One region of the Paenibacillus sp. FSL H3-0286 genome, then DNA from elsewhere that is predicted to be linked to it. Evidence: riboswitches for the same ligand, from Rfam matches in the RefSeq annotation. Region 1 holds a riboswitch; each other region holds the start of a gene.
The links. Region 1 has a riboswitch for cyclic di-GMP ahead of MHB37_RS21855 (thiamine pyrophosphate-binding protein). Riboswitches for the same ligand answer to the same signal wherever they lie in the genome.
Positions count from the first base shown of each region.

Region 2: another riboswitch for cyclic di-GMP. It lies ahead of MHB37_RS01895 (anti-repressor SinI family protein); the one in region 1 lies ahead of MHB37_RS21855 (thiamine pyrophosphate-binding protein).
Region 3: another riboswitch for cyclic di-GMP. It lies ahead of MHB37_RS04805 (glycosyl hydrolase); the one in region 1 lies ahead of MHB37_RS21855 (thiamine pyrophosphate-binding protein).

Region 1 covers NZ_CP150285.1:4,845,806-4,856,943, reverse strand. Annotated here, with positions in the region: gene MHB37_RS21890 (response regulator transcription factor) at 1-564, shown strand, start outside; gene MHB37_RS21885 (ATP-binding protein) at 565-2,001, shown strand; gene glpK (glycerol kinase GlpK) at 2,120-3,613, shown strand; gene MHB37_RS21875 (DNA-binding protein) at 3,628-3,843, shown strand; gene MHB37_RS21870 (ketoacyl-ACP synthase III) at 3,920-4,912, opposite strand; gene MHB37_RS21865 (hypothetical protein) at 4,967-5,317, opposite strand; gene MHB37_RS21860 (carboxymuconolactone decarboxylase family protein) at 5,523-5,891, opposite strand; gene MHB37_RS21855 (thiamine pyrophosphate-binding protein) at 5,902-7,542, opposite strand; cyclic di-GMP riboswitch class I at 7,698-7,794, opposite strand; gene MHB37_RS21850 (methyl-accepting chemotaxis protein) at 7,969-9,219, opposite strand; gene MHB37_RS21845 (helix-turn-helix transcriptional regulator) at 9,341-10,297, opposite strand; gene MHB37_RS21840 (SDR family NAD(P)-dependent oxidoreductase) at 10,451-11,138, shown strand, end outside.
Region 2 covers NZ_CP150285.1:429,248-440,385, forward strand. Annotated here, with positions in the region: gene odhB (2-oxoglutarate dehydrogenase complex dihydrolipoyllysine-residue succinyltransferase) at 1-1,096, opposite strand, end outside; gene MHB37_RS01890 (2-oxoglutarate dehydrogenase E1 component) at 1,149-4,016, opposite strand; cyclic di-GMP riboswitch class I at 4,487-4,571, shown strand; gene MHB37_RS01895 (anti-repressor SinI family protein) at 4,599-4,754, shown strand; gene MHB37_RS01900 (helix-turn-helix domain-containing protein) at 4,862-5,191, opposite strand; gene MHB37_RS01905 (TasA family protein) at 5,361-5,969, opposite strand; gene sipW (signal peptidase I SipW) at 6,060-6,650, opposite strand; gene MHB37_RS01915 (hypothetical protein) at 6,652-7,827, opposite strand; gene MHB37_RS01920 (aldo/keto reductase family oxidoreductase) at 8,207-9,184, opposite strand; gene MHB37_RS01925 (hypothetical protein) at 9,237-9,452, opposite strand; gene MHB37_RS01930 (PadR family transcriptional regulator) at 9,543-10,109, opposite strand; gene MHB37_RS01935 (MDR family MFS transporter) at 10,115-11,138, opposite strand, start outside.
Region 3 covers NZ_CP150285.1:1,115,255-1,126,392, reverse strand. Annotated here, with positions in the region: gene MHB37_RS04825 (potassium/proton antiporter) at 1-921, opposite strand, end outside; gene MHB37_RS04820 (GNAT family N-acetyltransferase) at 1,116-2,180, shown strand; gene MHB37_RS04815 (discoidin domain-containing protein) at 2,268-4,973, opposite strand; gene MHB37_RS04810 (glycosyl hydrolase) at 5,025-6,545, opposite strand; gene MHB37_RS04805 (glycosyl hydrolase) at 6,697-8,247, opposite strand; cyclic di-GMP riboswitch class I at 8,260-8,339, opposite strand; gene MHB37_RS04800 (sugar phosphate nucleotidyltransferase) at 8,476-9,849, opposite strand; gene MHB37_RS04795 (UDP-glucose/GDP-mannose dehydrogenase family protein) at 10,562-11,138, opposite strand, start outside.

The sequences.
Region 1 (11,138 bases):
CTGATTTTGCTGGATGTTATGCTGCCTGGCATCGATGGGATGGAAGTGCTGACAAGACTCAGAGGAGTGAAGTCAACACCGGTCTTAATGCTTACAGCTAAAGGGGAAGAGATCAACCGTGTTCAAGGCTTTGAGATGGGCGCAGACGATTACGTTGTGAAGCCCTTCAGTCCACGTGAAGTCATTTACCGGGTGAAGGCTATTATGCGCCGTTCTTCGGCGACTGCTTTCTTGTCCAAGGAGAGCAATTCCAGCAATAACATTGTATTTACTCATCTTATTATTGAACATGATGCTCACCGTGTGACTGCTGGTGGTGAAGAAGTAAGTTTGACACCTAAAGAATATGAACTTCTGCATTATTTGGCTATTTCGCCTGATAAAGTATTTTCTCGTGAAGAACTGCTTAAGGATGTCTGGAATTATGAATTTTTCGGAGATTTGCGTACTGTAGATACTCACGTAAAACGTCTTCGTGAAAAACTGAATAAAGTATCACCGGAATCTGCAGCGATGATTACGACCGTATGGGGCGTAGGTTACAAACTAGAGGTACCTAAATAAGTGAACTTCTGGAGAAGTCTTGTCGGCAAACTGTGGGTTACGATCATCTGCCTGGTCGCTGTCGTGCTTATTACCTTGGGGTTATTTTTGCTTCCCTACATAGACAGTAACTTTGCCAATTCCGGAGATATCAAACGTTTATTTATGTATACTTGTATGATCGGATTTTCTTTGACGACATTTTTTGCGTTGTTTTTGTTTACCAAAATCACTCAGCCGATGCAGCGTGTCATTGAAGCTGCGAATAACATTCGACGGGGTGAATACGGAACAAGGCTTACGCTTGTCACAAGTGATGAAATTGGCCAGTTGGCGACTTCCTTTAACCATATGGCTGAGGAGCTTGAAGAGAATATCCGCAGTCTGCATCATGAGAAGGGGCATCTGTCTAGCGTACTGCGCAGTATGAGCGATGCTGTGATCACCTTTGACATTGAAGGGCAGATTATTTTGACCAATCCGCACGGCCAAGCTCTGCTAGAGAGCTGGAGCGATTTGCAGTGGGAACATGCGAGTGATGCTGAGCTTCATCCCGAAACGGCTGAGAGTAGTGTTCCACCTCCCCTGCGTCCTTTATTTTTAAGCACCTTGAAGCAAGGTGGCGATGACCGCTCCAATGTACATGTACGGCAGGGCGTCTGGTCTGTTCATATGGCACCGTTATATTCTGAAGGCAGCATTCGGGGAGTAGTTGCTGTACTGCGGGATGTGACGGAAGAGGTGCGTCTGGAAAAGATGCGCAGAGACTTCGTAGCTAATGTCTCCCATGAAATCCGTACTCCATTGTCGATGATGCAAGGGTACAGTGAGGCTTTATTGGACGGGATGGCTTCATCCCCCGAAGAAAGCAGTGAGCTGATCCAGGTCATTCATGACGAATCACTGCGTATGGGGCGTCTGGTTAAGGATTTGCTTGATCTTGCCCGAATGGAAGCCGGACATACGGATATGATGAAAGCTCAGGTGGACATGAATGAACTGCTGGAACGAGTCTACCGTAAATTTTCTGTACGTGCGAAAGAGCGCGATATCCATCTTCACTTACAGCAAGAGAGTGATATTGCGGTTCTAAAGGCAGCGGATGAGGATAAGCTGGAACAAGTCTTAACCAATTTACTTGATAATGCTTTTCGCCACACACAGGGTGGCAAAAAAATCACGGTTCATACAGGAACTTGTGTATTAGAAGGCCGTCGTTATCTTGAGATTAAAATTCAGGATGAAGGGGTTGGAATTCCACCAGAGGATCTGCCGTATATATTTGACCGCTTCTACAAAGCTGATAAGGCGCGTGTACGGGGAGAATCAGGTGGAACGGGACTTGGGCTTGCGATTGTTAAAAATATTGTAGAGTCGCATCACGGGACCATCTCAGCTTCAAGCAAACTAGGCGAAAGTACAACCTTTACGCTAAGACTTCCTGTCGAAAAACAGTAATTCCAAACACAATGTGTGATAGCGCCTCTGACAGCAGAGGTGCTTTTTGTTGAAACAAACACATTAATCTTGTTCATCGTGGAACATATCTTGTAGGTTTTGCTTGGGAGGGCATAGAATGATTTTATCTTTAGACCAAGGTACTACCAGCTCACGAGCCATATTGTTCGATACGGAGGCTAAATGGGTCTCACAAGGTCAATATGAAGTTAAACAATCCTTCCCCCATCCAGGCTGGGTAGAGCATGACCCTGAGCAAATCTGGGCGTCACAGCTCGCAGCGGCAAGAGATGCGATTGCGCGGGGTGGCATAGCAGTTGAGGAGATCTCTGCCATCGGAATAACCAATCAGAGAGAAACAGCTTTAATCTGGGATAAAATAACGGGCAAACCGATATACCCTGCGATTGTGTGGCAGGACAGGCGTACTGCAGAGCAATGTGAAGAACTTAAAAGTAAAGGGCTGGAGCAAGTTATAGCGAGCAAGACGGGCCTTGTTGTAGATGCTTATTTCTCAGCTACCAAAATCTCCTGGATACTGGATCATGTGGATGGCGCCCGAGAACGGGCGAATCGTGGGGAACTTCTAGCAGGGACGATCGACAGCTGGTTAATTTGGAGACTTACTTGCGGAGCCGTACATGTCACTGATGTTACCAATGCCTCACGTACGATGCTGTTTAATCTTCATGAACGGTGCTGGGATGAAGAGCTAATGGAAGAGCTTCGTATTCCGCGTGCCATTCTGCCAGAAGTAAGAATGTCTGGTGGCGAATTTGGAGTAGCAGACAAACAGTGGTTCGGGGCGGACATTCCAATTCGCTCTGTACTTGGAGATCAACAGGCCGCATTGTTTGGACATACTTGTCTAGAACCCGGCAGTGCCAAAAACACCTATGGTACAGGCTGCTTTATTCTAATGAACACAGGCACAGAAGCTGTAGCCTCCAGCCATGGCTTGTTGACCACTGTAGCTTGGGGTATGGGAGATGAACTCTATTATGCTCTCGAGGGCAGTGTGTTCGTGGCCGGAGCGGCCGTTCAGTGGCTGCAGGAGGGGCTTGGTCTTATAGAGGATCCAGCAGGCTCAGAAGATAAAGCACGGGAAGTAGAGGACAGTGAAGGGGTTATCGTTGTGCCTGCGTTTACCGGACTGGGGGCACCCTATTGGGATATGTATGCCCGTGGAGCCATATTTGGCCTTACTAGAGGCACTACCTCAGGACATCTGGTACGAGCTACATTGGAGTCCTTAGCCTTTCAATCTAGAGATGTAATAGGAGCTATGGAAAAAGACGCAGGCATGCCATTGACCGGCCTTCGTGTGGATGGCGGAGCTGTGCGTAACGATTTGCTGATGCAATTCCAGTCTGATATCCTGGGCAGTGAGGTTACTAGAACAACCTATGCGGAGACAACAGCTTTGGGTGCGGCGCTTCTGGCCGGGTTAACATCCGGAGTGTGGACACGTGCCCAGCTAGAGAGCTTCAACAAGGCTGAGAGGGTCTTCTCGCCTGAGATGGGTATAACTGAGCGGGAAGGTCGTTACAACGCCTGGAAGGACGCTGTAGCGCGTACCATGGGTTGGGAGAAGCATGAAGGATATCAGTGATAAAGGGGCTGTATATGTCTATGGTTAACGGAACCGAATCTGATCTGCCGGGCGGACTATCTAAGCCGGCGCTTCGAGCCCTGCATGGGGCTGGATATGTTCAGCTTCAACAATTCAGCAAGCTTACGGAGGCAGAGCTTCTGCAGCTACATGGATTGGGGCCAAAGGCGATCGTTCTACTGCGGAGTGCTCTCGCGGAAAAGGGGCTCACCTTTGCAAGTAAGTCCTGATGTTGCGTTCATATTTATATTAAAAAGCGGCAAGCTTAGGTGAATCCCTAGCTTGCCGCTTTTTGTTATACAGCTCCTAATATTCAATAACAAATGCTACATTTTGCCAACCGGCGCCCACTGTCCAGAACAGGACTTTATCACCACGTTCGATCTTTCCAGTAGTTACAGCTTTATGTAGAGCAATAAATGGGCTGCTGGTAGAGGTATATCCGAATTCATCCCCTATGTATACCGCTACATTGCGATCAATGCCGACTTTCTCACACATCTCTAAGATATTAGGCAATGAAAACTGTGAGAAGCAGGCTGCTTTAATGGCTTCAGGCGCGATATTGTTGTTAGACAGTAGAGTACGAATAGACTCAGAAGCAGCATCTATGCAAATGGAATCATCAAAAGGAATAAACTTCACATTAAACTCTCCAGCCGCTACACCTTGCTTACCCAGTTTAGCCAGGCCTGCGCACGGGAATTTGGAATTATCGCAAACACAAGGATCCGTTTGGTAGATAGAGTCAATGAAACCGACTACATCCTCAGCCTGTTCAAGAATGACAGCCGCCGCTGCATCACCGAAGTTAGCGTAGTAGACTGGATCATTCTTATCGGCATGAGGGGTTACATAATCGGAGCCGATGACCAACGCTCGTTTAATCCTAGGATTCGCTTGCATCTGACGGCTAACCTGTTCCACAGAAGCCGTCATACCCGCACAATTAGCATTGCTGTCAATGCAGATTGTATGGGATGCGCCTTTGATCAAACGGTGAATCATTAATGAGTTGGTAGGAAAGATATACTCAGGAGTTTGACTTGCATAGGCAATAAGGTCGATATCGGCACCTGTGAGACTACTTTTCTCCAGAACATTCCTGGCAGCCTCAAAAGCCATCGTAAGGGAATTCTCATCCGCATCCTTAATACTATACCGTGTAATACGACCTAATGCGGATAATAGACCTCGAATATCAATGCCTTTTTCGTCAAAATGCTTAATGAAAAAGTCGTTACCAACTATATTGCTGGGATGATAGATATCAATGCCTTTAATACGAATTCCGGTCATAATACGCCTCCAGGAAAGCAGTAAAATGTGGCCTACATATTAAGACTAAAAGATCTAGACTGTAACCGCAGAAATGATCTCGATGTTATCGAGTCCAGCTTTACGGCCAAGACGGGAAAGCTGCATTTTGAGGATCGGGTTATTTTCAAGCGTTAGATTTACTTTTACAAATCCATCATTCTTAAACATTACAAAGCAGCTTTCTAAAAGAGGTACAACATCTGGTGCAGTTACATTTAGCTTTCTGCAGTCGATTTTTAGTTCATAGTCAGCTGGAGTAATTGGATTGATAGTTTGTTGATAAGCTTGAATAGATTTTAGACCATCTTCTTCAGAAAATGTTCCATCTAACTCAATGTTAATAACCTTGTTTGTAGTGTCTGTCTTCAAAACGAAACTTCCCATGCCTAAATCTCTCCCATAGATTGAATTTGTCCAAAACAGTTCGACTGCAATATCCAGCCATGTATATCCATTTAGCTGTTTTATAAAAGTCAAAATTCGACACTATACAGCAAGTAATGGGATATTCCGACTCTATTATAGGCATATTTTTCAAGTATATGCAATAATAAAGTCGAATTTTGTATATTGTTGTCGAACTGTTGGGTTATTGGATTTCTTCTATGGTTGCAAGCAGGATATTAAAAGCTGTGATGATTCTAGGTGCCCCTATAACGGGTACTAAGTGTAATAGAATACCTTTAAGCTGTTCTACGGTAACTCCAACACGAAGGGCCATGACATAATGAACGCCCAACTGTTCGAATTGACCCATTGAAATTAAAGATGAAATGACTGCGATTTCCTTCCAGTCAGGGGCTATAGTATTACGTTGAAAAATATCGCCATAGGCATTCCCCATAATAAATTCAGCCAAGTCAGGGAAGTGGTCTTTAATTGGAGCTAGTGCTTTTGCGCCATAGTCTCCTGATAGATTCGTGAAGTGGTTGAGACCACTGTTGATATTTTCCTTCATGGTTAGCCTCCTAGTTTAGGTTCAAAGTACGGTGTGCAGTCGGAGGGACTTCATCACGGTCTGTTAGTAGTTCAATAACGGCAACATGGTTTAGAGCTACCGCATCTTTAATTGCAGCTGTGAATTCATCCGCAGTCTCACATTTGTAGCCTTTAGCACCTAGAGATTCAGCGAATTTCACGGCGTCCATTGGTACTTCATATAGAGTTCCATCGATACGACCTGTGGTTTTCTCCATACCCTTAAGAGCCATATCTAGTTGCTTATTATTGACCACGATAAAGATGACAGGGATATCTTTGCAGACAGCGGTGTTAATCTCAGCGCCGAGCATCATGAAACAACCATCACCTGTAATGCAGAGGACAGTTTCTTCAGGAGTTGCAACTTTTGCACCAATAGCCATGCCGATCGAATTACCCATGCAAGCAAAATACGCATCAAAAACAAAGCTGCCCGGTTTCTTAACCTTGTACCATTTTGCAGCGTGGAATCCATGACTTCCATCATCAACGAAAATTGAATTATTATAAGGGATCAAATCACTTAAAGTGCTCATTACGGAAGCAAGGGAAAGATTCTTGAGGGTTGGAAGCTCTTCTGAATAATCCGCATCGGCCAAAGCCTCACGTTTGGTGATTGTGCTTGGGTCAATATGATTTAGGCAGTGCACCAAATTATCGCGCAGGTCCCCAGTGACCGGTATCGTTTTGGACAATAGTATTTTTCCGACAAAGGTTGGATCAATATCAAATTGAATTAAAGTTGCTGGATGATTCTCCCGTTTAAGATTACAGATGGTCATATCACTTAAACGTGATCCAAGCACTATAAATAAATCGCTTTTATTCAATAAATCGTCCCCGTGGGTCGAACCGCCAACGCCAATAGGACCATGATAGAGTGGGTGATCCCAGACTATAGCCCCTTTTCCACCAGGAGATGTTACTACAGGAATATTAAAAGTTTCTGCGAGTTGAACAAGCTCTTTATGTGCTCCGGAGCGGTTAATTCCTTTACCCGCAATAATCAAAGGATTCTTAGCAGCTTGAATAGCTTCGATGACTCTATCGATATTAGCTTGACTAATTAGAGACTCTCTTTCTGGGATTACTATATTGCATTCTTCCAATACTTCAGTTTGTACATCAAAAGGAATACAAAGATGAACAGGACCCCGTTTGGTCAGGGCCACAGAAATCGCATGATTAAAAATAGTACCAAAGTGATCCCCACGTTCAACCAATTTACTGAACAAGGTGGCAGGTCTGAACATATCAGCTAAATCAGCCAGAAAAGAGGTGGAGTCCTGACATTGAGGAATTCCAAGCTCTGTAATGGATTGGTGGCCGGTAATAAATAGGACAGGTAGGTTGTTAGCTTTCGCATGTGCTGCTGCTGTAAGCAGGTTAGTTCCCCCAGGACCCGAAGTACCAAATGCTACGCCTAGGTTACCCGTTTTCAGCGCATACCCTGCTGCTTCGAATCCGGAGCTTGCTTCATGTCTGCCGGGAATAAATTCAATACCGTAATCCACCATCTTTAGAACAATTGGACAAATGGATTTGCCAATGATCCCAAAAGAATGGGTGACTCCAAGGTTACGTAGTGCTTCCGCCATGTAATCTGCGACTGTCTTCAAAAGAAACACCTCACAAGTTTTTTGATATATATTAGTTATTAATCTACCGAATAGATACGATAGATCAATATACTCAAAAAGTAAAAACCTGTGCTCTATAGTAAGCACAGGTTGGTGGCATAAGGCACCGCTAAGACTGAACAATAGTTCAGCCGTCCTGGTTCCTCTGCAACCTGGCAATCATGGCCTCAAAAGAAAAAATGAGGCTGTAGATCCATGGTTTTGCGTCATCCTCTTTCGAGGATTTTGCCAATATTAATTTATAGTTGATAAGAATAATTTTCCTTTACAATATATTCCTCATTAATTTTTGTCAACATAATCCGCTAAAAAAACTCGAAATTTGACGAAAGTCTTGTCCAAGAGATGAAGTTTTACCTCGCGAAAAAAACTGCCACCTAAGACTCAGCTTAGGTGGCAGTTGATAGTTTTGAACTAGAATTTAAAGATATGAATGGTTTTTTGCAGATTAAATACGGCCTGGGTCATTTTTTCCGTTTCTTCTGCAACAGACTGCAGGGCATTAATCTGTTCATTCATAGCCGCCGATACCTCTTCCGTGCCAGCAGCAGTTTCTTCGGTGATTGCTGAGATATTCTCAATTGCACTGGAAATTTTCAAGGCACTTTCTAGCATAAGATCACTCTCCGCAGAGAATGAAGAGATTTGCTCGGTAATGTACTGCACGCTTTGTACAATTTGTGCGAAAATATGGGCAGATTGAGTGATCATTTCATTCTGAACCTGCACAACCTCTTCATTGATGGCAATATTATCGATGGCTTGTTTAATATCTGACTCAATGCTGCGGACCAAGCCGAATACTTCTTTTGTGGATGCCGTAGATTCCTCAGCAAGCTTGCGAACCTCTTGAGCTACAACGGCAAAACCCCGACCATGCTCTCCGGCACGAGCAGCTTCGATGGAGGCATTCAGTGACAGCAGGTTGGTCTGCTCAGCGATCTCTGTGATGGTCTTGGTGATCATCGTAATCCCGCGGGCATTTTGTGAGAGAGCTTCAATAGTATCAGCCACTTTTTGTGTAGCCTCTATGTTTTTACGCATGCCTTCAGCCTGTGTATCTACGGATTGGCGCCCTTGCTCAACAAGTTCTAAGGTATGTATTGAACGTCTGTTCATTTCTTTGGTGGAGTTCGTATAATTGGATACTTTAGTTTCAATGTCTTTAATGGATTCTGTCATATCAGCGATATCCGTAGATATTTCATTTGCACCAAGAGCGAGCTCAGTAGAAGAAGAGGCTACTTGTGCCATGACAATTTTCAGGTTCTGGTTCTTATCTTCGATTCCGCGGCTTGCATCCATAACTTGACGGGTGATCTGCGATGCATCGGTCAAAATCTTCTTGAGCTTATCAATCATTGTGTTAAAGGAGCGGCTTACGTCACCCATTGAACCATTTTCGTCCGCTCTGCTAGTGAAATCACCCTTCGAAATACTGTGAGATACATTAGCAATATCATCAAAAGATGATGTAAGCGTTCTCTCCACGAAGCGAGCAACAGGTAAAGTCAGACCTGCAAGAACAACTACTAGTATAATTCCTACGAGAAATTGACCTAGAATCATTAACGTAACTAAGACAGGAATAGCAAACAGTGCGGCAACGAGGTAACATCCGGCAACAATTCTTTGTTTTAACGGAAGTTTGTGCATCCAGCTCATTGGTAAAATGTCCCCCTTATTAAATTTTATGTAATGGTGTTATTATAGGGGATTTATAGGTCATTGGTCTATAGAGAAGTGTCATAAATCTTCTTTAAGTAGTAGATATTTAGAATTCATGTCAAAATTCCTCATATATTGTGGAAATTGTTTTAATAGCAGACTTTACCATCCCTACTAGTTCGATAGGAGCTAAAACAATAACTGAAGGAGAGAAAGAGAGTACGATACGACAGGCAGATTCTATAGCATTAAACTCGGCCTCCACGTTCATCCACCCAGTATTAGCAGAGGGTTCTACTAAAGTTATAGTTACATATCTTTCACGTTGTAATTCTTTAAGAATAGACTCATTCACCTTTAAGTTCACTACATATTTTGGCAGTGCTGCTTTAAAAGCTAAAGTCGATTGTTCCCAGTAGCTTTTTAAATCAAAAGCCTCAGGTCTGACAAATGATTCATAAGTTGCGTCAGCTTGTATTAATCTCGACACGCGAAAAGTCCGCATTTCACCCTCGGTTCGTGCCACTACATACCAAACTCCACATTTTGCGACTAACCCGAGAGGTTCAATGAAACGCTCCTTCATCTCGTCATTCCGTGGGTAAGTGATCTTCACTTTACGGTCTTCCCAAACAGCTTCCTGCAGGACAGAAAGAAACGGGTACGTCTCGTCGGAAGGGTGCCAGCTGGCACCATCTATATGAATGCGCTGGCTCAGGTAACTGGCTGGATTATTCGGCCTGGATGGGGAAGCAGCCTCCAGCTTAAGCACGGCAGAAGAGAAGTCGTTTTGTATACCCAGATCTTTTAAGATTGAGGAGTCTGCGGACAGCAGCAGAGTAGCAATTTCTGAGGGCTTCATACCCGTTAAGGAGGTCCGGTATCCTTCTGTGAGCATCCAACCTCCTTCGCGTCCCCGTTCGGCAAGAATCGGTATTCCCGCTGTACATAAGGCTTCCATATCTCTAAACACAGTTCGTTCAGACACTTCTAAGGTCTGGGCTAGCTCACGGGACGTCATCTTTCCACGATTTTGCAGCAAAAGTAAGATGGATAACAAACGATCGGCTCTCATTAAGGGAACATTCCTCCTCCTAATAAATGTTAGTTCTTAATTAATTATTATATTATATATGTCAGTTGATGTCATATTAAAGAATTATACTATATAAGGTAAGGATTAAATACAGAACATTAGAGAAAAACAAGTGTAGAAAGGATTGAGAACATGACTTTAAAAGGAAAAGTAGCATTGGTCACCGGAGGCAGCAGAGGTGCTGGTAGAGGAATTGCATTGGAGCTGGCAAGGAAAGGTGCATTCGTTTATATTACGGGCAGAACGACAGAGGCTTCTGGCACAGAACAGAGCAAGCGGAGCATTGATAACGTACTTAGGGAAATAAAAGCGGAGGGAGGGTCCGGCAGCGCCATACGATGTGATCATACCAAAGATCAGGAGACAGAGGCGGTCATTCGCCAGATTGCTTCAGAGCATGGGCGGCTTGATATTTTAGTCAACAATGTATGGGGCGGCAACGATTTACCTATTGAGCAGAAGTCTTTCTGGGAGCTTCCTACAGCGCATTGGGATAATATGTTTAATGCGGGTGTGAGGGCACAGTTGATAACAAATTATTATGCAATACCATTAATGCGTGAGGCAAAAGCTGGCGGTCTAATCATCCACACAACCTTTTGGGATCATTACAAATATCTTGGAAACTTCTATTATGATCTTTCTAAAAACTCCCTAGTCCGCATGGCCTACGGGTTATCGAATGAGCTTAAAGAGGACAACATTGCTGTTATTCCGCTTACTCCGGGCTGGATGAGGACAGAGGCGGTGTTGGAGAGCATGAACACGGATGAGGAGCATTGGCATGAGGTTGAAGAATTGCAGATGACTGAATCCACAA
Region 2 (11,138 bases), 2.7 Mb from region 1:
CCACCTGTGGTGTATTCAGAATCGGTGTCGATAACAAGGAGCCGAATACGCCACCGTTGGTGATGGTGAATGTTCCGCCTTGCAGCTCGGAGAGGCTGAGCGTATTGGCACGTGCTTTGGAAGCGAGCTCGCCAATCTGGCGCTCGATTTCCGGGAAGCTGAGCCGATCCGCATCACGGACTACGGGAACTACAAGTCCTTCTTTCGCTGCAACAGCAATACCGATGTCGTAGAATTTCTTAACGACCAGATCTTCACCGTCGATTTCGGCGTTCAGCAGTGGATAGGTTTTAAGCGCACCGATCACGGCTTTGGTGAAGAAGGACATGAAGCCTAGTCCAACTTCATGTTTCTCTTTAAATGCATCCTTGCGACGCTTGCGGATGTCGAGGATCGCTGTCATGTCCACCTCGTTGAAGGTGGTAAGCATGGCCGCGGTCTGCTGCGCTTCGACCAAGCGGCTGGCAATCGTGAGCCGTCTGCGTGACATGCGCTTGCGCTCCACGTTTTTGCCCTCGTCCGGCGTGGCTTTGCCCGCTGCCGGCTTCGCTGGCTCCGGCTTGCCTTGCGGCGCCGGAGCTACCGGTGCAGCGGCCTGCGGCGCTGCTGCACCATGACCGGACACATCGGCCTGACCAATCCGGCCGATAGGATCACGGGCGCTAACCTCGCCGAGGTCGATGCCGCGCTCCCGTGCCAGCTTGCGTGCGCCCGGCGATGCCAATGCAGCATGGCTGTCGCCACCTGCTGCAGGCACTTCGGGCGCAGCTACAGGCGCGGCGGCTGCTACTGCGTTGCCGCCTGCCGGAGCCGCTTTAGGCGCTTCGGCTTCGCTTTCAGCACCCCGCGGCGTACTGCCGCTTGCGGCTCCAATGATGCCGATGGCTTCGCCAACGGCTACGTTCTCGCCCGCTTGACGCAGGATGGTGGAGATGACACCCTCCACCTCTGCACTAATTTCCAGATTGACTTTATCCGTTTCCAGCTCAGCAAGCACATCGCCTTGACCTACCGTGTCGCCTTCTTTAACCAGCCATTTGTAGATGGTTCCTTCGGATATGGATTCTCCCAGATCGGGTACTAAGATTTCTGACACAGGCCGTTTCCTCCCCAAACATAATGGTTTACGCTATTGTGATACCGTCCTCTTAAGAGGACGGTACAGCCGCTTGTACGTTCGAATTTGATTTTAGGGCTTCTGTTACAATTCTACGTTGTTCGAAGCTATGCACATCTGCATAACCACTGGCCGGGCTGGAACGTTCCGGACGGCCGATATATCTTACGCCGGCATTTTTCGGTGCGATGGCGCGTAACCGAGGCTCACTATAGCTCCAGCCGCCCATATTTTTCGGCTCTTCTTGCACCCAGACAATTTCCTGAAGGGAGCTGAAGGAGTTTAAATGTTCGCTTAGCTCCTGTTCCGGGAACGGATAAAGCTGCTCTAGGCGAAGAACATGCAGCCATGACCAATCCTTATCCGGTGCTGCTTCCAGTTCTGTTTGGATGTCGATAGCGACTTTACCGCTGCAGACTACGAGCCGTTTAACTTCACTTGGTTTCTGGCCAAGCAAAGATTCAGCTAATACAGGCTTGAATTGTCCTGAAGCCAGCTCGGTTCCGGCAGAAGTGCTGCGCGTATTCCGAATGAGACTTTTCGGCGTCATAATGACTAGCGGTCTAGCATCTTCCTGCCCGCATAACGCTGCTTGGCGCCGCAGCAGATGGAAATATTGCGAAGCGGTAGTCAGGTTAGCGACCGTCCAGTTCTCCTCAGCGGATAGCTGCAAGAACCGTTCCAGCCTACCGCTGGAGTGCTCAGGTCCCTGTCCTTCGTAGCCATGCGGCAGCATGATGACGAGATTGCTGCGCTGTGTCCATTTGGCGCGTCCAGCGGCAATGAACTGGTCAAAAATAACCTGACCCGCATTGGCGAAATCACCATACTGTGCTTCCCAGATTACGAAGGTTTCCGGTGCAAACACATTATAACCATATTCAAAGCCTAATACTGATGCCTCTGACAATGGACTGTTGTATACGCCAAAGGAGGCACGGGAATCGCTTAGCTGATGCAGCGGAGAGAATAAATCTCCTGTTTTACTGTCGTGCAGCACCAGATGGCGATGTGCGAAGGTTCCGCGCTGGGCATCTTGACCGCTCAGTCGGATGGGCGTTCCATTTTTCAGAATGGTAGCGAAGGCTAATGTTTCAGCTAGTGCCCAGTCGACCTTTTCACCCTCATTCAGTGCATCTTTACGACGTTGTAAAATGCGCTCCAGCTTCGGATAAACCTGGAATCCAGCAGGAACCGTCAACAGTTCACGATTGATCTCCTGCAGGCTGGAGATGGATACCGCTGTAGTGTTTGCCGCTGCGCGGTCCGTTTGTAGAGGAATGAAGGCTTTGGGTTCTTTTTTCTTATGATTGCCTTCCTTCATAGTATCGTACGCACGCTGCAATACGCTTTCTGCTTCAGCATTCATCTTTTGTACGTCTTCGGCGGTAAGAACCTTTTCGTTTTTCAGTCTCTCTGCATAAACCTTGTAGACGGTTGGATGATTGCGAACCTTGCCGTAGACAATAGGTTGTGTGGTTTCAGGATCATCCATTTCGTTGTGACCATGACGGCGGTAGCCGATGAGATCAATTACGAAATCTTTTTTGAATTGATGGCGGTATGCGCTAGCTAAACGTACAGCTGCTACGCAGGCCTCTGGGTCATCAGCGTTGACATGGACTATTGGGATTTCATACCCTTTGGCGATGTCACTCGCATAATGCGTAGAACGGGAATCTTCACTTTCAGTCGTAAAACCAATTCGGTTATTAACAATGATATGGATCGTCCCACCATTTTGATAACCTTGAAGTTTGCCGATATTAAGCGTTTCTGCAACAATTCCTTCACCTGGAAAAGCAGCATCGCCATGCATCAGCACCGCCATAGCTTTACTGGTATCAATCTTCGGCAGTCCTGCAGTGCTCCGATCTTCTTGTGCGGCACGAGTGAAACCTTCCACGACAGGATTGACGAATTCCAAGTGACTTGGGTTATTCGCTAGTGTTATTCTTGTGCGTACGGTTTCTCCTTCACGGACAGCACGGTCTGCACCGAGATGGTATTTCACATCACCTGTCCAACCATAGTTAATGCCTGTGGAGCCTTCGGAAGGGAAAAGCTCCTTGTTCGGAGAATGATGAAACTCTGAAAATATGATATCATAAGGTTTGCCCAAAATATGTGCAAGAACGTTGAGGCGGCCGCGATGCGCCATGCCCATCAAAATATGCTCCGCACCGTCATGTGCAGCAGCACGTACGATTTCATCTAACATCGGCACAAGAGCATCATTGCCTTCAAGACTGAAACGCTTCTGACCTACAAAAGTCTTGTGGAGGAAGGTTTCAAATTGCTCTACCTGAATCAGGCGGTTCAGGAGCTCTTTGCGTTCTGTATTATTTAGGGGTGCTGGTGAGCTGGTGGATTCTGCCTGTCTATTTAGCCATTGCAGTTCTTTTTCTTCATGCACATGCCCGAATTCATAGGCGATAGTCTTGGTGTATGCCTGACGCATACGTTGCACGGCATCCCATCCGGTATGCACATCATTCGGCGCATTTTCCCATATAAGCGTGGCAGGCAGTGCGATCAGGTCTTCGCGGGTCAGCCCATAGGTTTCAAGCTCAAGATATTTTGCCATGGGATTCTGATCGCGTACCAGCGGATCAATTTCAGCGGCCATATGGCCATATATACGAATATTGGCGATTAGCTTGGAAGCTCTTACTGCTTTTCTAAGCCATTCGGTGTCTCCCGAGATGCGCGGCTGAGGAGCCGGTTCGCTATCCGGAGTTAGGGGAGGAGGTCCCGAATTTGTAAAAAGCTCGCGATAATTATTTTCTACGGTGGAGGGATCTTTCACAAACTGTTCATATCTTTCTTGAATGTAGCCTAAATTGGGTCCGTAATACTTACTCCAAATGGATTCGTTATAGGGCTCTTTGGCTGCCATGAATACATCCTCCTTAACGGATGAACTCCATACGTGACATTTTGTGTCAACGCTTACTGGAGCTGTGATGATTGCGGTTTCATTTCTCATCTTATTGTGCTACTTTCGGCCACTGTAATCAATTCATTCTTTCGTCCAATACGTTCGCAAAATGGTATGGGTTAGCTTGTTCTAATGAAAAGAAGGGTATTTCTTCTCATTACCCATTCTAAAGGCCTATTAAAATGATTCTATTATCCTTATTTTTAACTATTAGGTCAGTAAATATTTATTTTGCTAGTACAATTTATTTTATGTAACGGACGAGTATCGTGATAATCGGACAAGATCTTTGAAAAAAAATCTTTTATTTTTCGTTTTTAAAATAGAAAGTAACCAGGAATCGACACACTTTTCCGCTTTCTTTTTGTATAATGTTATTGCAGATAGTAATTTTATAGTTTTTTAAGCAGATCCTTTCGTGAAAAGGGTCCAGTAAAAGGTAAACTTGCCGAAAGGCAGGGGCACAAAGTCGCGGGTCTAAGGTAGAGATACTATGACAGCCGGATTGCCTGGGGACGTAAAATCTTAGGGGGAGATTTTTTGGAAAAGTCCAACCAGGGTAGCAACAGAGAACAGCAGTTTATTGATCTGGATCAAGAGTGGGTACATTTATTATTAGCAGCTAAGAAGGCTGGCATTAAGGCAGATGAAATCCGCCAGTTCTTTCATGAGAAAACTGTGCAGATCGTGCAGTAATACATTAGAGGGGTTACATATCGAAAAAGGGCACAGCGGTTCTTCGCTGTGCCCTTTTTCGATATGATTTAGTAGAAGAGAGGATCGTACCAGATTAGTAGGAAGTATTAATCCTTTTGATCGAGCTTCCATTTCTGATAGTCCAGAAATTCTTTGAATTCGCGTTTGCTAATGCCTGAGTCCATAGCTTCCTGCACCAATCGGAACCATTCCGAATCTAAATGTGATTCCTCTGCATCATTGGGTTCTCCATAGAGTAGGGCATGAATGGATACCTGAAGCGCGTCAGCGATTTTTTCGATAAACTGGATGGATGGATTGGATTGGATGTTTCTCTCCACGTTGCTAAGATACGACTTAGCCACATCTGCTCTGTCCGCAAGCTCAGATAGGGAGAAACCCTTGTCTAGGCGGAGCTGCTGGATACGTTGGCCCATATTCTGTGGCACTATGCTGACGCCCCTCCGTAATTTTTGTTATTAGTATAGCAAATATCAATAAATCGGACAAAGTTTATTGTAAAGAGAAGAGCAGCAATCTGCTTATCCGTGGCCGGATTCAGGATCTGCTGCTCATCGAGTATTTTATTAAATTACTTTATTGATCTTAGTAGTCTTTTTTCGCACCTTGTTTAGCTACGAAATCCCAAGTCAGTGTTAAGCTATCGCCTTGGAAAATATTTTGATCTTGGTTATTTTCCACAAATTCGAATTGGACGGAGAAGCTGTCGTTGGTACCGGCTTTAATACCGGATGCTTCGGTAAAGAGTTGATCCCAACCTGTATTTTTTACGAGATCCGGATGCTGACTTTTTAAAGCAGCAAGTGTAGTCTCATAAACTACATTTTCAGGAGAGACGATAGGTACTCCTTTATCATTATTTCTAAGGAATTTAACTTTAATGAACTCGGCTAAATCCAGGTAGTTATCTCCTTTAGCATCCGTGATTTGAGTCGATGTATTCAGAATAATAGATCCGATATCGAGCGAACCATCGTTTTTCAATTTGAAGGATTTAGTTACCGTATCACCTGGTTTCAGGTTAGGAATATTAACGATGACAGAAGGGTCGGAGTTCAGATCGAGCGTGCCCGCTGCGAATGTAGCTGTGCTTTGCGCAGTGTCGCTAAAGTATGCGAAGGTTCCTCCGCCGATTAATGATAAACCCAGTGCTGCAGATGCTACGCCAAGACCCAATGTTTTCTTGATACCCATAATAAAATTCCTCCTCAAATTTGTGTTTGAATTTTTTATAAAATTTATATATTGTATCTTCCGGTTCGTAAGCGGAAGTGGACAATCAACTTAGGGCTGTGTTTCTGTTGGGGGCGGTGAGGCTGGCAGTAGGGCAGCATTTTTCTTTTCTAATGCAGCTACAGCCTTCCAAGAGGTATACAGAGCATAGAGCAGAAGCATCAAGCCAGGCACGATCATGAGGACTACACTTCCAGCTTTGGAAACCGCGAAATTCATAGCGTAACCGACATAGGGTACAGTGACCCCGGTATACTGAGCTACAACATTCACAGAACTGGTAGGGTTCATGTCGGGCGCGTCGTTGTTATCGCCTTTAGTGCGATAAACAGCTTCACCAGTAGCGTTATTGACGGTCGCTTCTACAATCCGGTGAGTAATGAGCAGATTATCTTCATTCCTAAAGGTGATGACATCGCCTGGTTTGAAACGATTCATATCCCCTCCGGGTTTTAATGCGACAATTGAGCCTGTCTGAATTCCTGGTTCCATCGATCCTGAGAGTACGGTTTTGATCTCATATCCGAAGAAAGCAGGTTCACCGCCGGAGGCCTTGGATAACACTACGGCTGCCACCAGCAGAATAAAGATCACAAGCATTAAGCTCGATAGGGTATTATTGATAATTTTTTTAATTCGCATCTTATTCTCCACCTTTCTCAGGTTGAGGGTCCGAAGGAGCTTGGGTTGCTACCGGCGGGGTAGTCGTACTGTCTTCCGCCTTTGGCGTCTCTTGTGGAGCCTCTTGCTGAGGGACATCTTTTGGAATTGTGAGCTCTTCGTCAATTTCCGGCTTAACCGGATCAGTGGCTGGGGCTTCAGGTTGTTCTTTATTTGGGGCTTCCGGAGCAGCTTCGCCTGATGTTGGAGGGGGTGCCTCAGCTTTCGCTTTATCCTCGGCTTCTTGTTGCTTTTTCTCCTCAGCCAAACGTTCTTCTTCTTTTTTCGCTTCTTCTTCTTTCTTTGCTTGCTCTTCTTCTAGCCGAGCTTTTTCAAGCTCTTCTAGTTTTTGCTCGCGAGTCTGACTGATCAATTGGAGTTTATCTTGAAGGGTAGTGATACCTGAGGTTGCCGATTCTTTATGGTTAGTCAATTCGGTATTTAGAGCTTCATAAGATGAGGTGAGGTCGCTAGAGATCACGCCGTCTGGTTGAGTGAAGGTAATCAGGAATGGCAGTGGCTGTGGGAACTCTCCTTCGCGTAATTCAAGTTGTCCATAAACATCACTGGTAACTACCGATGCGAATGGAAGACCGACATCGTGTATGGAGGTTAGGTAACTAATAACTCCATTTAAGGAAGCATTCAAGGATTCCGAGATCACACCGCTTTGATTCAGGCTGCTTTGTAAATCTCTGAAAAATTGCTCATCCTTGATTTCTAGACAGTTGGAATCTAGAGAAGTCATATATCCTCCTATCTGGAAGAGTAAGGCTGCTGCTGCACTTAGCTCATTGTGGATTTGGTTCCAAATTTGGCTGTTAGCCGCCAGTTGCTCGTTAACGCTATCTATTTGGGATTGAAGCGCCGCTATTTGCGAAGAAATCTCTTCTGCAGCGACATCAAGCTCTTCCAGCGACATCCCTTCTATTCCCGAAACGTCCGAGTAGTTAGCTGATGTGGAAAAGGGCTGTAGTGATTCTTTTAAAGTGAGCGCTCGATTAACATGCTCTTTGAACTCTGTAAGCAGTGCCTTGATCGAATTCGGAAATACTTCGCAAAAGCTAATCGTGCTAGTGGTTTGCGTAGCGGCTCCAAAGCCTCCATAGGTACCACCAACTTGCTGCGAGGTATATAGAAATAAGACGGAGACAGCCATTCCTGATTGCAGTATACGTAATCCGATTTTCCTGTTTCTTCTAGGTCTTCTCCTTGCTGATCTGGGTCTCAGAGGAATACCTCCCCTCAATGTCTGTTTCTTTGGTTCGTTATTATCGTTCTTTATTAAGAACAACTTCTGTAATGAATCATACATGGAATAAATCAAAAAGAAAACTGCCAATAACGCGCATTTGTACTCTATAAAGAACAAAAATGATAATTTATCTCTGAATAACTCCATTTATCGCTCGATTACTAAATATATTCGCAATAAAGAACGATAAGTTAGGGTGATTCGCAAAAAAATACCCGGCTCGCAGTAGTAACGCGAGCCGGGCATAAGCGGAGTAATGAAGTTGAGAATATAAATGTATATGTTACGGAAGTTTTGAACCGCGTGAACTAACATACAGGTCATACCATTCTTTACGGCTAAGCTCCAGCTTGTCCGCATCGGCACAGGCAGTAATACGCTTCGGATTCACAGTTCCAATAACAGGCTGAATGGCAGCTGGATGTGTCATTAGCCAAGCCAGTACAATGGCTTCGGGTGTTGTTCCTTTTTCATCTGCGAGCTGTTGGACCATAGCTGCTGTTTGGACGATATTCTCCGGTTGATCCTCTAATGAACGCCCGCTAAATAGACCTTGGGCGAGTGGCCCCCAGGCTTGAAGCTGAATGTTCTCCATCCGACAATGTTCAAGGGTTCCCTCAGGGAAGATAATATCCTTCCAGGGTTCACGATTTACACTGATTCCAGCATCCACCCAGCTGATCTTAGCCAAGCTCATATGCAGCTGGTTTACGATAAAAGGTTCATCGCAATAAGTCTGCAGCAGCTTGATCTGAGCGGCGCTCATATTGGAAACCCCGAAATGACGAACCTTACCAGCGGCCTTCAGTTGATGTAATGCGGAGGCTACTTCCTCGGGATCCATTAAGGGATCAGGTCTATGCAGTAGAAGAATATCAATGTATTCGGTCCCAAGTCGTGACAATATTCCATCTACACTGTTCAGAATATGTTGGCCAGAGAAATCAAACGTATTAGTGCTGTCTCCAGGTTCCATTAGCTTAATTCCACATTTAGATTGAATTATGATTTCTTCACGTAGTCTTGGACGATCCTTAAAAATCTGACCGAATACCTTCTCCGCCTTCCCACGAGTATAGATATCTGCATGATCAAACATGTTGATGCCGATGGAAAGGGCGGCATCAACCGCTTCATGTCCCTGTTTAACATTCTCCGCAGTAATCGGCTCATGGTCCCAGTCACCGCCTAGCCCCATGCAGCCTAAAGCAATGCGGCTTGCGGGAATCCCGCGCTTGTTTAAAGGTAACGCTTTCAACAATGTGATTCCTCCTTGGAAATTATGATTGCGTACTTGTAGATATTGTACACTCTCAGAAGCCCGTATGGTATTTTTTGTCGCTGGAAGAGCGGTGTTTGGTCTCCTCTTTGTTCTTTTCCTCTTGCTTTTCCAGCGTTAAATCTTCCATCGGAATCGGGTCTACATTCTGCTCACTTTCATGAAGATCAAATAGACTTTCTTTCTCTGTTGGATATTGTTCCGGGTGATCCCGTTTGCCACTATTCAGCTGATGTTTTTCTCGGGTCATTTTTACCGCCTCGCCTTCCTTTGAGATTTAATGGATATTGTGCTCGTTAATAAACGTATTTTGACTCCCTTAAACAGAAAAAAGAGGCCATTAGGCCTCTAAATTCAACGGTGTCCCTACGTCTTTTAGCTTGCGTGCTACAACATCATCGTATAGGCGCTGCAGCCATTTCAGCTCAGTCAGGGTGTGCTCATATGTACCGTACATTAGATGCAGGGCAGAACGAGGCACGATGGAGATATGCTCCTCGTATACCTGATAAGCCAGATTAACCTGATGTTCTGTTTCCCGGAGGCGTTCCTCGAGCAGCTTCTCAACCTTGCTCTGATCGATATGACGGGACATAGCCAGGGCCATATACATCGGATGATAGAAGGGTTCGTTTTTCTTAATTTGTTGCAGGATAAGCTGTTCGAATAAAGCTTTACCTTGCTCCGTTATGGCATAGATTGTTTTGTCCGGCCGATCACTGCTGCGGATGATCTCTAAAGCTTCTATATAACCATCTTGTGCAAGCTTATCCACAGCATAATAGAGTGATCCCATCTGCAGCTTGGTGATCCGGTCCATGGAACGTTCCTTCATCACTAATGTGATTTCATAGGGATGCATGTTCCGCTCCAGCAGTAAACCTAAAATGGCTAATTTCATGGACATAATGGTTACCTTTTGCCCTCAGACGCCTGAACAGCTTTAGCAGGAATGGTAAGACGGTCTTTTGGCATGAGCAGTACAAAGACTAGACCGAGCACTGCAGGAATCAAGGCCCACATAAAGGTTTGGGCAATAGAGGTGGATAACGCACTTGATATTTTTTCTAATATTTCAGCAGGGATCTTCGCTCTTGCTTCAGGTGTTAACGCAGCGCGTGGATCTCCGAAAGCTGCTGACTGTTCACTACCGCCAAAAGCATCGCTTAGACTGTTAGTAAAGCTATTCCGCTGAATAATCCCGAAGATCGTAATTCCCAGCGTCATTCCAAGGGAGCGCATGAAGGTACTGGTCGATGTTGCCGACCCCCGTTGGCGCATATCGAAATTATGGATAGCTGCCATACTCAGCACGGAGAAGGAAAAGCCTACGCCGAACCCAGTCAGAGCCATAAATACATTAAGCATGAGACGGGAGGTATCTGGTGATAAAGTGCTTAGGCTGTAGACCCCTGCGACAAAGCAGACTGCGGATAGGATCATAATGTTGCGGAAGCTGGTTTTTGTTGTAAGCAGCCCCCCGGTCTGACTGCCAACGACCGTACCGATCATCATCGGCATAAGGATCAGCCCTGAGTTCGTAGCTGAGCCGCCAAATACACCCTGCACAAAGATAGGAATGTAAATAGTAGCTACGATAAAAGCAGAGCCATAAAATAGGCTGGTCACGCTGCTTGTTGCAAACAACCGTTTGCGGAACATAGCGAACGAGATCACAGGTTCAGCAGCTACTCTCTCAATAAGGATAAACGCCAGCAAGAGAACAGCAAAACCTACGAATAAGCCAAGGATGGCACTGGAATCCCAAGCATATTGATTACCACCAAGTTCCAGAGCGAACATTAGGCAGATAATCGCACCAACCAGAGTGAAGGCTCCGCCCCAGTCAATGCGCTGTTTAGCGTGGGAGATCGACTCCTTATAAGAAGTTGCAATCAGGAACAGTGCAATAATTCCTAGCGGCAGGTTAATGTAG
Region 3 (11,138 bases), 3.3 Mb from region 1:
CACAACCATCAGAATGACGGACAGCAATATACCTTGCCAAGCCACCTCTGCCAGCTCCTGTGGAAATACCAGTAGACCCAGCAATATAAACATAAATATTTGCATCATCCAAGCAAAGCCATGACTAAAATTCATAATGGTTCGATGATACATCAGCTCGGAATTGCCAAGGGTAAGACCCATTACATAGACAGCCAGCAAGCCGCTGCTATGAACGAGTGCAGATAAGCCGTAGGTTAGGACAGCAAATCCAATTGCCAATACCGGGTAAAGTCCCGTAGAATCCAGGTTAATTCGATTAATAAGATATACTGCGACTTTACCAAGTACAATCCCTATCACCAAACCAACTGCCATCTCCCATATAAAGGACAGCACAAGTCCCCATATCGCCATATCCGGATGCTGAATCCATTCGATCAGCGATACTGTCAAAAATACCGCCATAGGATCGTTGCTGCCTGATTCCGCTTCGAGTGTCGAGGTCAGTCGTTTGTCAATATTCTTACCGCCTAATACCGAAAAGACCGCAGCAGCATCAGTCGAACCCACGATAGCTCCGAACAGAAAACTTTCTGCCCATGACACCTCAAGAATCAGCTTAGCGAACACCCCAACGATAGCTGTCGTTAACAATACGCCTACCGTGGATAAGGATAATGCCGGCCGAATAATAGGCTTGATATCCTTAATACTGGTCTGCATCCCACCTTCGAACAAGATAACAACCAGCGCAAAAATCCCAGCCATTTGTGTTAAGGAAGCATTGTTAAAAAAGATAAATTGACTCAGTACCATCCCCGCAGCAAGGAAAAGCACTAGAGCTGGCATTCCAAATTTAGTGGAGAATTTGGTGGAAAACACACCTACAAGTAAGAGAGCTGCCAGCAATAATATGATATTATCTGCAAGTTGGGTCACCGTTTATTCACTTTCCTTTCGCTTCTAGCTTAAAATATAAGCTTCCTTATTTATGTACGTTATTACCCTTATCCACCTCCTTTTGAGACATTGAATAATATAAGCAGGATTGAAGATTTCATCCGCTGGGGCTTATACTTAAAATAATTCCTTTCTACCCTACTCGTATTTACATATAAGGAGGCTGACTGTATATGCAATTGAGATTAATAACACCTGCGGAGCTGGAGCAAGCCGCTCTTCTAGCCCATTCCATCTTTCGTAAAGCTGGCGACACTTCTATGAAAGAGCTGTTTCCGCTGATTTTTAGCCCTGGTTACACTCACTCTTATGCAGCCGTTGCCGAGGACGGTAACATCGCTGCTTTTATGGGATTAGTGCCCTCCACGATCCGCACTGGAGAAGCTCTCCTGAACGTGTTCTCCATCGGCGCGGTTTGCACAGATCCTGCTTATCGCGGACAGGGACTAGCCGGTCAGCTTCTACAGCTATGCCAGACCCATGCTGCGAATGCCGGCGCATCGCTTATCTTTGTCTCGGGTGACCGCTCGCTGTATACCCGAGCGGGATGCGTACCATTCGGCGGTACGCAATTGGCCGAGCTGAACGCAAGCTCGGCTCACGCACTTGCTGCCGCAGCAGGGGAAGAATGGACGCTGCGGCCCATGCAGCCGGGCGACTTCTTCGCCGTCAACCGGCTGCTGAATGAACGCGAAGCCGGACAGGTGTACAGTCCGGGTGAGCTGGCGCTGCTGCTGGGTGCCGAGGCTTACGCGGGTGTGCTGGGCTTGTCCCAGCGCACACTCGTAGCCGTGCGGGACGGCAGCATCGAGGGGTTCGCCGCGATGGCTGTGCCCGCGGCGGATGTGCCGGCGCCGAGCCCAGCGACGGCGGTGGAATGGGCCGGCCAGCCGCAAGCGGTAGCGGCGTTGCTGGCCAAGGCGGCTCTGTGCGGCGGCGTTGGCACGCTGCAAGTGCCTGTGCCGTGGCAGGAGCGCAGCCTGCTCGCGCTTCTGCGGGACGCCGGCGCCTCCTTAAGCGCCGGCGCGAACAGCGGGACGGTCTGCATCGCAGACCGGGAAGCGCTTTTGCGGCAGACGGAAGTATGCCGCAATCGTAGCCTCGACTTGTCGTCCGTGGACGACAAGGAGCTGATCTCGCTGCTGTTTGATCCAGCGAGCCCGCTTCGCACCTCTGATTCCTCAGGGGAATCTGAGGCAATCCCTTTACCTTATATGTCAGGCCTCCATTTTATTTAAAGCACAAAAATAACCTCAGCGGGAGAAGGATCCCGCTGAGGTTATTTAGTATGCTCTATTAACAGTTATATAAATTCAAATAATTGCTTATTCTCTGGAGTACACCTGTAGCTCTTGAATAGACCAATAATTCCCGCCGGCTCCGTTCTGTACAATTTTGACATACCTCGTCTTCACTTTAGAAAAGGATATCTTAGTAAGCTCTTTCGTACCTTTTCCAGACGTGAGTTTTTTCCAGTTTTGAGCATCGTCAGAAATATAGACTACATAGTCTCTTGGATAATCAAACGGTGATAACGTGCTATCCAAATCTATTCTTTCAATTTCATGTGCTTCACCCAGATCAATCTGAAAATACTCTCCGGATACCTGATGTTTTCCCGTATCCCAGCGCGTGCGCCGATCCCCATCGATAGCCAGACTAGGAGCTGATGCTGCCGTATTCACATTTGAGGATACCTTCCATTTAGTACGATCCAGAGGAACCAGTCCGGTGGCTGTAATCTGAACTTTATCGGACAGTAAATTAGAGCCGGATACCCTTACCGCGTAGGTATATAACGTCCCTTCACGTAAATTATGATCCGTATATTCTGTAAGCTTCACATCGGTGGCCACCACCTTCATTTCCCCGCCGCTACCTTCAGCGCGAAGCAGCTCATAGCTTGCTCCTGGTGCCTCCAACCAATTTAATTTTACAGCTAAACCTTTTGTTGCTGCGGCTTTGAATCCTTTAGGTGCCGACGGCTTTACTTCAGAGGAAGGCTGCAAAATATACTGCACAGCCTCTCCTGGAGCAAGGGTCTCCGTAAAGGTTAACGTAGGAGTAGCCTTTTTACCTGTTACATAACTTCTTGCTTTTTCATACGTATCCCCGTTTCCAAAACGTTCCCCTTCATACACCCCGTTTTTCGGCATAGTCACATTTACACTCACAGTTTGTGGAGTTGACTCAAAGTTAACGAAATTAACCAGCACCTTATTTGAGGTCGCTCCGCTTCCCGCAAGAGGCTTCAATGTAGAAGTATCCACGGCCCGAACATATACCAGCTTGTCGGCTAACACATCTTTGTTGGCAATTTGATAAGTTAGCGGAGCTCCATGTGTAGCATAGGCAAGACTGAGCCTTCTCATGATGCTGACACGTGAATCCTCATTTTCTTTTGTATAATAAATCTCTGTGGTCGCCGGATCATGCTCTTCTAAATTAAACCCGTATTTGAATAAACTGAAATCCTTAAAAAAAGCAGCATGCTGCACAAACATATCCGCATAACCAATATGTGCACGCATGATCCGGTCGAATACAGCCGCTGTCCGCTCCGTTGCCCCGTATTGATAGGCATCCACATGACTGTCCGAGGTACCAAATTCAGTGGTCAGCATTTTTTTGCCGAGTCCATTGTCTGCACCAGTGAAGGTCTTCAAATTCTCAGTAAAGCTTCCTCCATTACTAAAAATATAAGAGTCGCCGTAGGAATGTCCATTGGTCAAATCCGTAACCTTCTCCAGCTCCATACGTTGCTCTGGATCACGTTCCCAGCCATCCGGATCTCCACATTCCTTCCCAGTTCCCTTCTGATTACCGCAAGAATCCTCACTGTAGCTCGGCCAATATGCCCAGCCCGGAGCAACAGTTTGTAAATGGGGCGCGATTTGCTTGCCCTTTTTATTCAGCCAGTCCGCAATCGCCAGGTTCACTGCCTTAGAACGATTGAATAATCCCGGCTCATTATCTACCTCATAATATTGAAAATAGGGGCTATATTGCTCAAAATAATCTGTCAGCTTTTTCTCCGCGTCAGCAGGCAACGATCCATCTGCCTTAAGCTTAATATCACCAGTATGCAAATACAAAGCAACCGCCTGCATGTTGTAATCCTGCAATACCTTGTAATATTCCATCATATCCGAGCAGGATCTCCCGACATCACTGGCACAGCTAGTACGCATCACATTCCCGCTATAAGCCATCCCTAGCCATTTGATAACATAAGGCAAGTGCGTAACTGCACCTTCATCGAAATAAAATTGTTTATTATTCACTACTGTTCCCGTCAGTGTATAGCTGCCATGGATAGGCTCAGAAATTGGAGCGTTAAGAGATTCTAAACGGAGATTATCCCAAGTCCACCAGGAATATTCGTCTTCTTTGTCACTGCAATATAAACAGCGAACCGTTTGCAGCTTCAATTCATTCGTTCCTATCTTCAATTGCTCCTTGGGAATATATAATTCATAGGTCTTTTGAAAGTTATATTCGCTTTCTGTGCCAGCAACGCCCGCAATTTGAATGATCCCCGACAATTGATGATTGGAGAACACACTCATTTGCGGCACGGATTTATAAGCATCCAGAATACCTACGCTAAATAAGACCCCATTCTCCGGGATCTTATTTAGCTGATAGGTGATCGTTAATTCCGGCTGGGTCTTTCCATTCAAGCCTGCAGGCAAGCTCTGAAGAGCCGATGATTTGAGCACCGAAGAAGTAACATTAAATTCCTTCTTGCTGCCAGAAGTGCCACTCGCAGCGAATTCAGCTGCTGAGCCATCATGTTGTCCCAGATTCCAGATCACAGTACCATCCGGTATTTCTGCTGCAGCATCAGTTCCTGCAGATAGTCTCGGTATATTGGCACCTACCTTATAATCGTTTGTCCTATTCGTTCCGAAGACAGAGACAGACAACAGAAACAAGACGGTTAATGCGGCGAATTTTAGTAATAACAGTAATGGTTTGTTTGCAGATATCTTATTTTTTCTATTAGATATTCTCCTCGTTATTCCCATCCATAGGTCCTCTCTTTCTTCCGGAATGTCTTACCCTATCATTTCATTAGATTAAGGAAGGAACAATGCCCCTTGTGGAATTACCTGCTGCTTCTGGCTGGAACTCTCCCATAGCAAACGAAGATTGGCATCTCCTTCATTCTCATAATATTCAATTTGGATATCATAAAGCGTTCCGGCTGTGAGTGGGATACTTCCTTTATGAAGGGTTGCACTTTGATTTTTCCAATTGTCGATGATCAGCTTTCCGTCAATCCAGACACGGACTCCATCATCAGAGGATGCCGAAATCGTATATTTTTCACTGAATTTGGGTTTGAGTTTCCCTTTCCAGCGTACAGAAAAGTGATCTTCATTTATCTCTGAGGCAGGAGACCCACCATGCCAATTAAAATCAATCTTACGGTCATTGCGGATAAGTACCGCTTCTCCCTCTAAATCAGTATTGTTATAGTATTCTCCAGTTAAACCCGTTAGGGTTACCGGAGTTACGGGTGCTATCGAAGGATCTCCTGTTGTGAGAACATAGTCCTCTCTTGATACTATAAACGAGTCTTTCATAAAGCTTTTAATTGACTGTAGCGTATTATTTTCTGTCAGTAATTTTCCCCAGGTCATCATATAGACCCATTTATTTTGTTTCTCAGTTAATATATCCGGGTTCGGCAGTTGCCCACTCTCCCCGATTCCGATAGGTTTACCCTCGGCCAATGCGAGCAGATCCTCATAGTAGGACTGTTTATAATCGTTATTGTAGATATCCGCAGCCAGAACATCGAGTTTATCCCCACCGGGATAATATGCAGCATATGGATCTGACCATTCATTCGGCGCATTCGGATTCCACACCCACAGTAGATTATTTAGCTTGTGTGTGTTTACAAAACGATCATAGACAATACTCCACAGCTCTGAAAAATTGTCCTTTTTCCCCCACCAAAACCAACCACCATTCATTTCATGGTAAGGTCGCCATAAGACCGGAACTCCGGCATCACGCAGCTGACCCAAATATCCAGCAACCTCGTCTAGATCTGAGATTAGCCTCTTATACTGAGCTGTCCCAGGTGTAACATAAGCATTAAATTTCTCTTGACTGAGACTTCTGTTTACATTGGACCACTCTGGAGAGGTTCCCGGTAAGCTCTGATGGAAGGTCATCGCTACAATGCCACCCTCTTGATGCCATTCAATTGCACTGTCTATAACAGCTTGCCGCTGTTCTGCGATCGTCTCTTCGGATTGATTATTAATCGCCCCTAATTCATAACCATGTAGAACAGCATTTTGTCCCGAAGTATTCTTCAGCTTATGAACCAGTTCATCTGGACTTTCTAGATAATCATGCTGGCCGGACAAGATCCCTTTGCCACGTAGATTTACCAAATTACTTAGCAGTTGCTTGGCTTCTTCAGAAGCCGAAGGATTACTTGGTATAGCTGGAGGTAGGGAGGAAGAAACACTCATAGCCTTCGGAAGACTTTTAACCTCTCCCCAAGGCAGCAAGGAAAAAATAATAAAGACCGGTAACATAGTAAACAACAATCTGTTTTTCTTATAATATTTACGCAAATAAATCCTCCTTTCGGTAGCTGTACTGCCTCCACAGGTGTTAAAAACATACCTGTTATCGGACAATCGTCTTCTGACCTAATGAGGACTATAGCTTAGTAGCTCTGCAATAACGCAGAGCCACTAAGGATCGACCTTTAATTTTCATCAATCAGGAGACATCCGGAAGAAAAAGTGCACTTGCTGGAACTGTCTCTTTAGCTTGACTAGCACTTTCCCACATCAAGCGGACTCTCGCATCGCCTTCATTCTCGTAATACTCCACCTTGATATCATATAGCTGGCCAGCCTTCAGCGTTATAGTGCCCTTACGCTCAGTACCACTTTGCTTAGTCCAACTATCAATCACGGATTCCCCATTCACCCAGACACGGATACCATCATCTGAGGTAGTGTAAAATGTATATTGCTCATTATATAATGGCTTAATTTTACCGCTCCAACGTATGGAGAACCGATCAATCCCGAGGGCGGCATCCGGGGAGCCTTGCCGCCAATTGAAATCGATTATTGCATCAGTTCTGTTAAGAGCTGCTGCTCCCGACAATTGCATGTTGTTGTAATACTCTCCTGCAAGCCCCTTCGCGAGAGGAATTGCTGCCTCCCCCTCTTCTTCAGAAGGTGCCGGCGCTGGTGCGGCGCTAGGTGTCGGTGCCAGACCAGTATTTAATTTATCTCTGGTCAGGGTATAGTTGCTATTCATAAATGTTTTGATTGTGTCTGCACTGTTATTCTCGTAAAGCATTTTTCCCCAGCTCATCATATACGTCCATTTACTTTGCGATTGCTGAAGCTTCTCCAGATTAGGCATTTCACCATTTTCCCCGATCGCAATCGGTTTGCCTGCGGCTAGACTCAATAAGCTGTCATAGTATTTTTGCTGGTAATCATTTTCGTATATATCTGCTGCCAGAATATCTACTTTATCAGCACCTGGATAAGTTAGCGCATAAGGATCTGACCAAACATTGGGAGCATTCGGACTCCATACCCATAACAAATTATTTAATTTATGAACGTTAACAAAACGGTCATACATAATATTCCATAGTGTAGAAAAGTTATTTTTCTTCCCCCACCAGAACCAGTTCCCGTTCATTTCATGATAGGGTCTCCAAAGCACCGGAACATTGGCATCGCGCAAGCTTTTTAAAGAGACGGCCACCTTATCAAGCTCAGCGATCAGATTGTTATATTGCTTGGTACCCGGTGTAACGTAACTATCGAACTCACTCTGGCTAAGTGTTTTTTTCACATTATCCCAGTCATAAGAGGTGCCCGGCAGGTTAGCATGAAAAGTCATAGCTACGATCCCGCCCGCTTTATTCCAGTTGATGGCGCTATTCACCACATTTTGACGTTGCCAAGCCATCGTTGCTTCGGACTGGCCACTGATCGCACCCATTTCATAACCGTGAAGAGCCGCATATTGTCCGCTGGTTCCCTTCAGCATATTGTTAATTTCATCTGGACTTTCTAAATAGTCATGTTGACCGGCAATAATACCTTTTCCTGAGATCGAGTAAAAATAGTTAAGCAGCTTTACGGCTTCAGGTGAGGCACCTGGGGTAACTGGCGTTCCAGAATTTGAAGCAGCTATGACAACAGACGGCGAAATTCCAACAGCAAGCGGAAGTGCAGTCAGAAACAGGACGAGTGACAGAAATGCACCAAACAATCGATACGTACGGTAAGCTTTCAAAATAATCTCCCTTTCGGTAGCCAGGCTGCCACTCTTTCGAAGGCCCTATAGCTTTGCGTCCCTACCTTTCGATAGGTTTGCCTTTTCAATTTAAGAGAAATAATCTCTCTTACCGTAAGTATCGACGACAATTAATGATATATTTAGTGTTTTTATGACTTTTTTTGATAATTGAGTCAATTTACCTGTTTCAAGAAAATTTGAATTGGTTAAATAGATAGGTTAGACCTATGAAATGAATTGTTGTAGTTCTATATCATTCCAGTCTAAAGTAATACGTATGTTATCTTCTTCTACTAATTCAGACCCCGTCTGTACCTCTATAAACTCAACATCCGTCAAAGCAAGGATCGCGTGCTTCGTTCCTTCCGGTATACGTACCACGTCCCCAGCCTTCACATTATGTTTTTTCTCATTCAGCACAATACTAGCTTCGCCGCTGACGATTGTCCAAATTTCACTACGCTTGCGATGTAATTGATAGCTGATATTATTCCCCTCGGATATAAAAATCCGTTTGGTCAGCACTTCATTGCCTTCATCATATTTCACATAATCAATAACTTTGTAATGACCCCAACGGCGTTCCTCGTACATCGGTCTTTGTTCAAAGGTCTTCAGCACTTCTTTAATCCGTGGGCTCTCAGCTTTATGGGTAACTAGAATCCCATCCGGGCTAGCCGCAATGATCAGATCCTTCGCACCAATTACCGTTATCGGAATGTCCAGCTCATTAATCAAGCAAGTCCCCTCAGAATCCGCCGTCACAAAACCTTTTCCTACATGCTTGCTGCTCATTTCCTCTGTCAGCGTATTCCACGTTCCAAGATCCTTCCAGAATCCATCATACGGCTGCACCACAATATGTTCTTCTTTCTCCACCACTTCATAATCAAAGCTGATGGAAGACAATAGCTTATACTGCTTCTGCAATTCTTCATATCCTAAAGGCAACCCTTTACGCTGCAAAATATCTAACAAGTACCCTAAGCGGAAGGCAAACACTCCGCAATTCCACAAGGCATTTTGTTCGATGAGCTGTTCTGCTTGTATGCGGTCTGGTTTCTCTTGAAAGTGACTCACCTTCATAAAACCATTTTCCCCCGCCTCTTCGGTGGTAGGAATAATATATCCGTATTTCTCTGAGGCATGTTCAGGAACAACACCCATTAGAGCCAGATTTGCTCCACTTTCCAGCATGGTCTCCTCAAGCATAGCTATGGTATCGAAAAAGGATGCTTCTACATAAGGGTCAACAGGCAATATTGCTACCGTCTCCGCTGGAGAAACACCTGCCACTGAATAAAGATAGGTAGCTGTTAAGGCGATAGCCGGAAAAGTATCCCGACGCTCCGGTTCAACGATAATCGGCACATGACTTCCCAGTTGGCTTTGTATCATTTCTACTTGGCCGCGGCCGGTGGCCAGATAAGATGATTCTGCCATCCCTGCTTCCTCCAGCTGTCTCCAGACACGTTGTACCATGGATTCTGGTTCACCTTGAGGGCTTTCAAGTACCTTTAGAAATTGCTTTGAACGTGAGTCGTTGGACAACGGCCATAACCGTTTACCTGAACCGCCTGATAGAAGTACCATTTTCATAGAATGAACCCTCCTTGAATTATGGAAATCGAGCATATTTGAATTGTTATCAAAACGTCAGCTTCCACTTAGCCTTATTTCGAGCGGATGCACTAAAAAAATTTGTTAGGTAGAAACCACTCCAAGGGATTTTGGACTTCCGATCGCTGTTATCCTCAGATTTCCTGATTGAACCGCTTCTCGCGGTAGAAATCCGAGGATAGCATATGCTTTCGAAGCTAGCTTTCCTACGGAAATCTTTCGGGCGAACACTCCGTTTCTACAGTTCCAAATTCCCTTTCCGTTCTTCACCTAACCAACTTCTTCTTAATACTTGATCCGTGCGTACCGGACTGTACCAGCCGGAAGCAAGCACGTTTTTCTAAAGATTTGCTTCTGCTCCGGGGGAGGCAGCTGCAACTGCAAGAACAACTGCAACTACAAGAGCAAGACTAATTGCCACCACAGAGACAGAGACAATGACAACTACAACTACAAATGCTACTGCTACTGCGGTATATAATCAGAGTACCTAACTTTATAAATTGCTTAGAACCTTAAAATAAGGGAACGAAGTGGCGGAGGGGAATTTTGGAACTGTAAGAGCGATAGCGTCCGCCTTTGTCTGCGGATTTCTACCGCTATCAGCGGTTAAAATCAGGAAATCTGCAGACAACAGCGGCTGGAAGTCCAAACATTCACCGCAGTTGCGACTGACACTTAACACAAATCATTAAACTGCTCCAGCCACACTAGCAGAATAACCGCTCAATCCACCCATCTGCGGGCGGCCGACAGAATGATAAACGAGGCCGGTACCCTCGATTTGCTCCTTGGAATACACGTTGCGTCCATCGATCAGCACCCCATTGCGCATGCTTTTCGACAGCTGATGCAGATCAATGTCCTTCAGTAGGCTCCAATCGGTCAAGAGGCATACGGCATCGCTGCCCTCAGCCGCCTCCTCTGGCAGATTGCACCAGCGAAGCTGCGGATGATCGTATTGCTGCCTGAAATTTGTAGCTGCGATTGGATCATATAGCTTGACTGTTGCCCCTTCAGCCACCAGTGCCTCAACAATCTCTCTGGCTGGAGCTTCGCGGACATCATCAGTGTTAGGCTTAAAAGCAAGCCCCCATATCCCAATTGTCGAACCGCGCAGGCTGCCAAGTGATTCATGCAGCTTGGAGATGATCATAAACCGTTGTCCCTTGTTCACTTCGACTACAGATTTCAATAATTTGAATTCGTAATCGACGTTGCCCGCAATTTGAATGAGCGCATTAGTGTCTTTCGGGAAACAGGAGCCT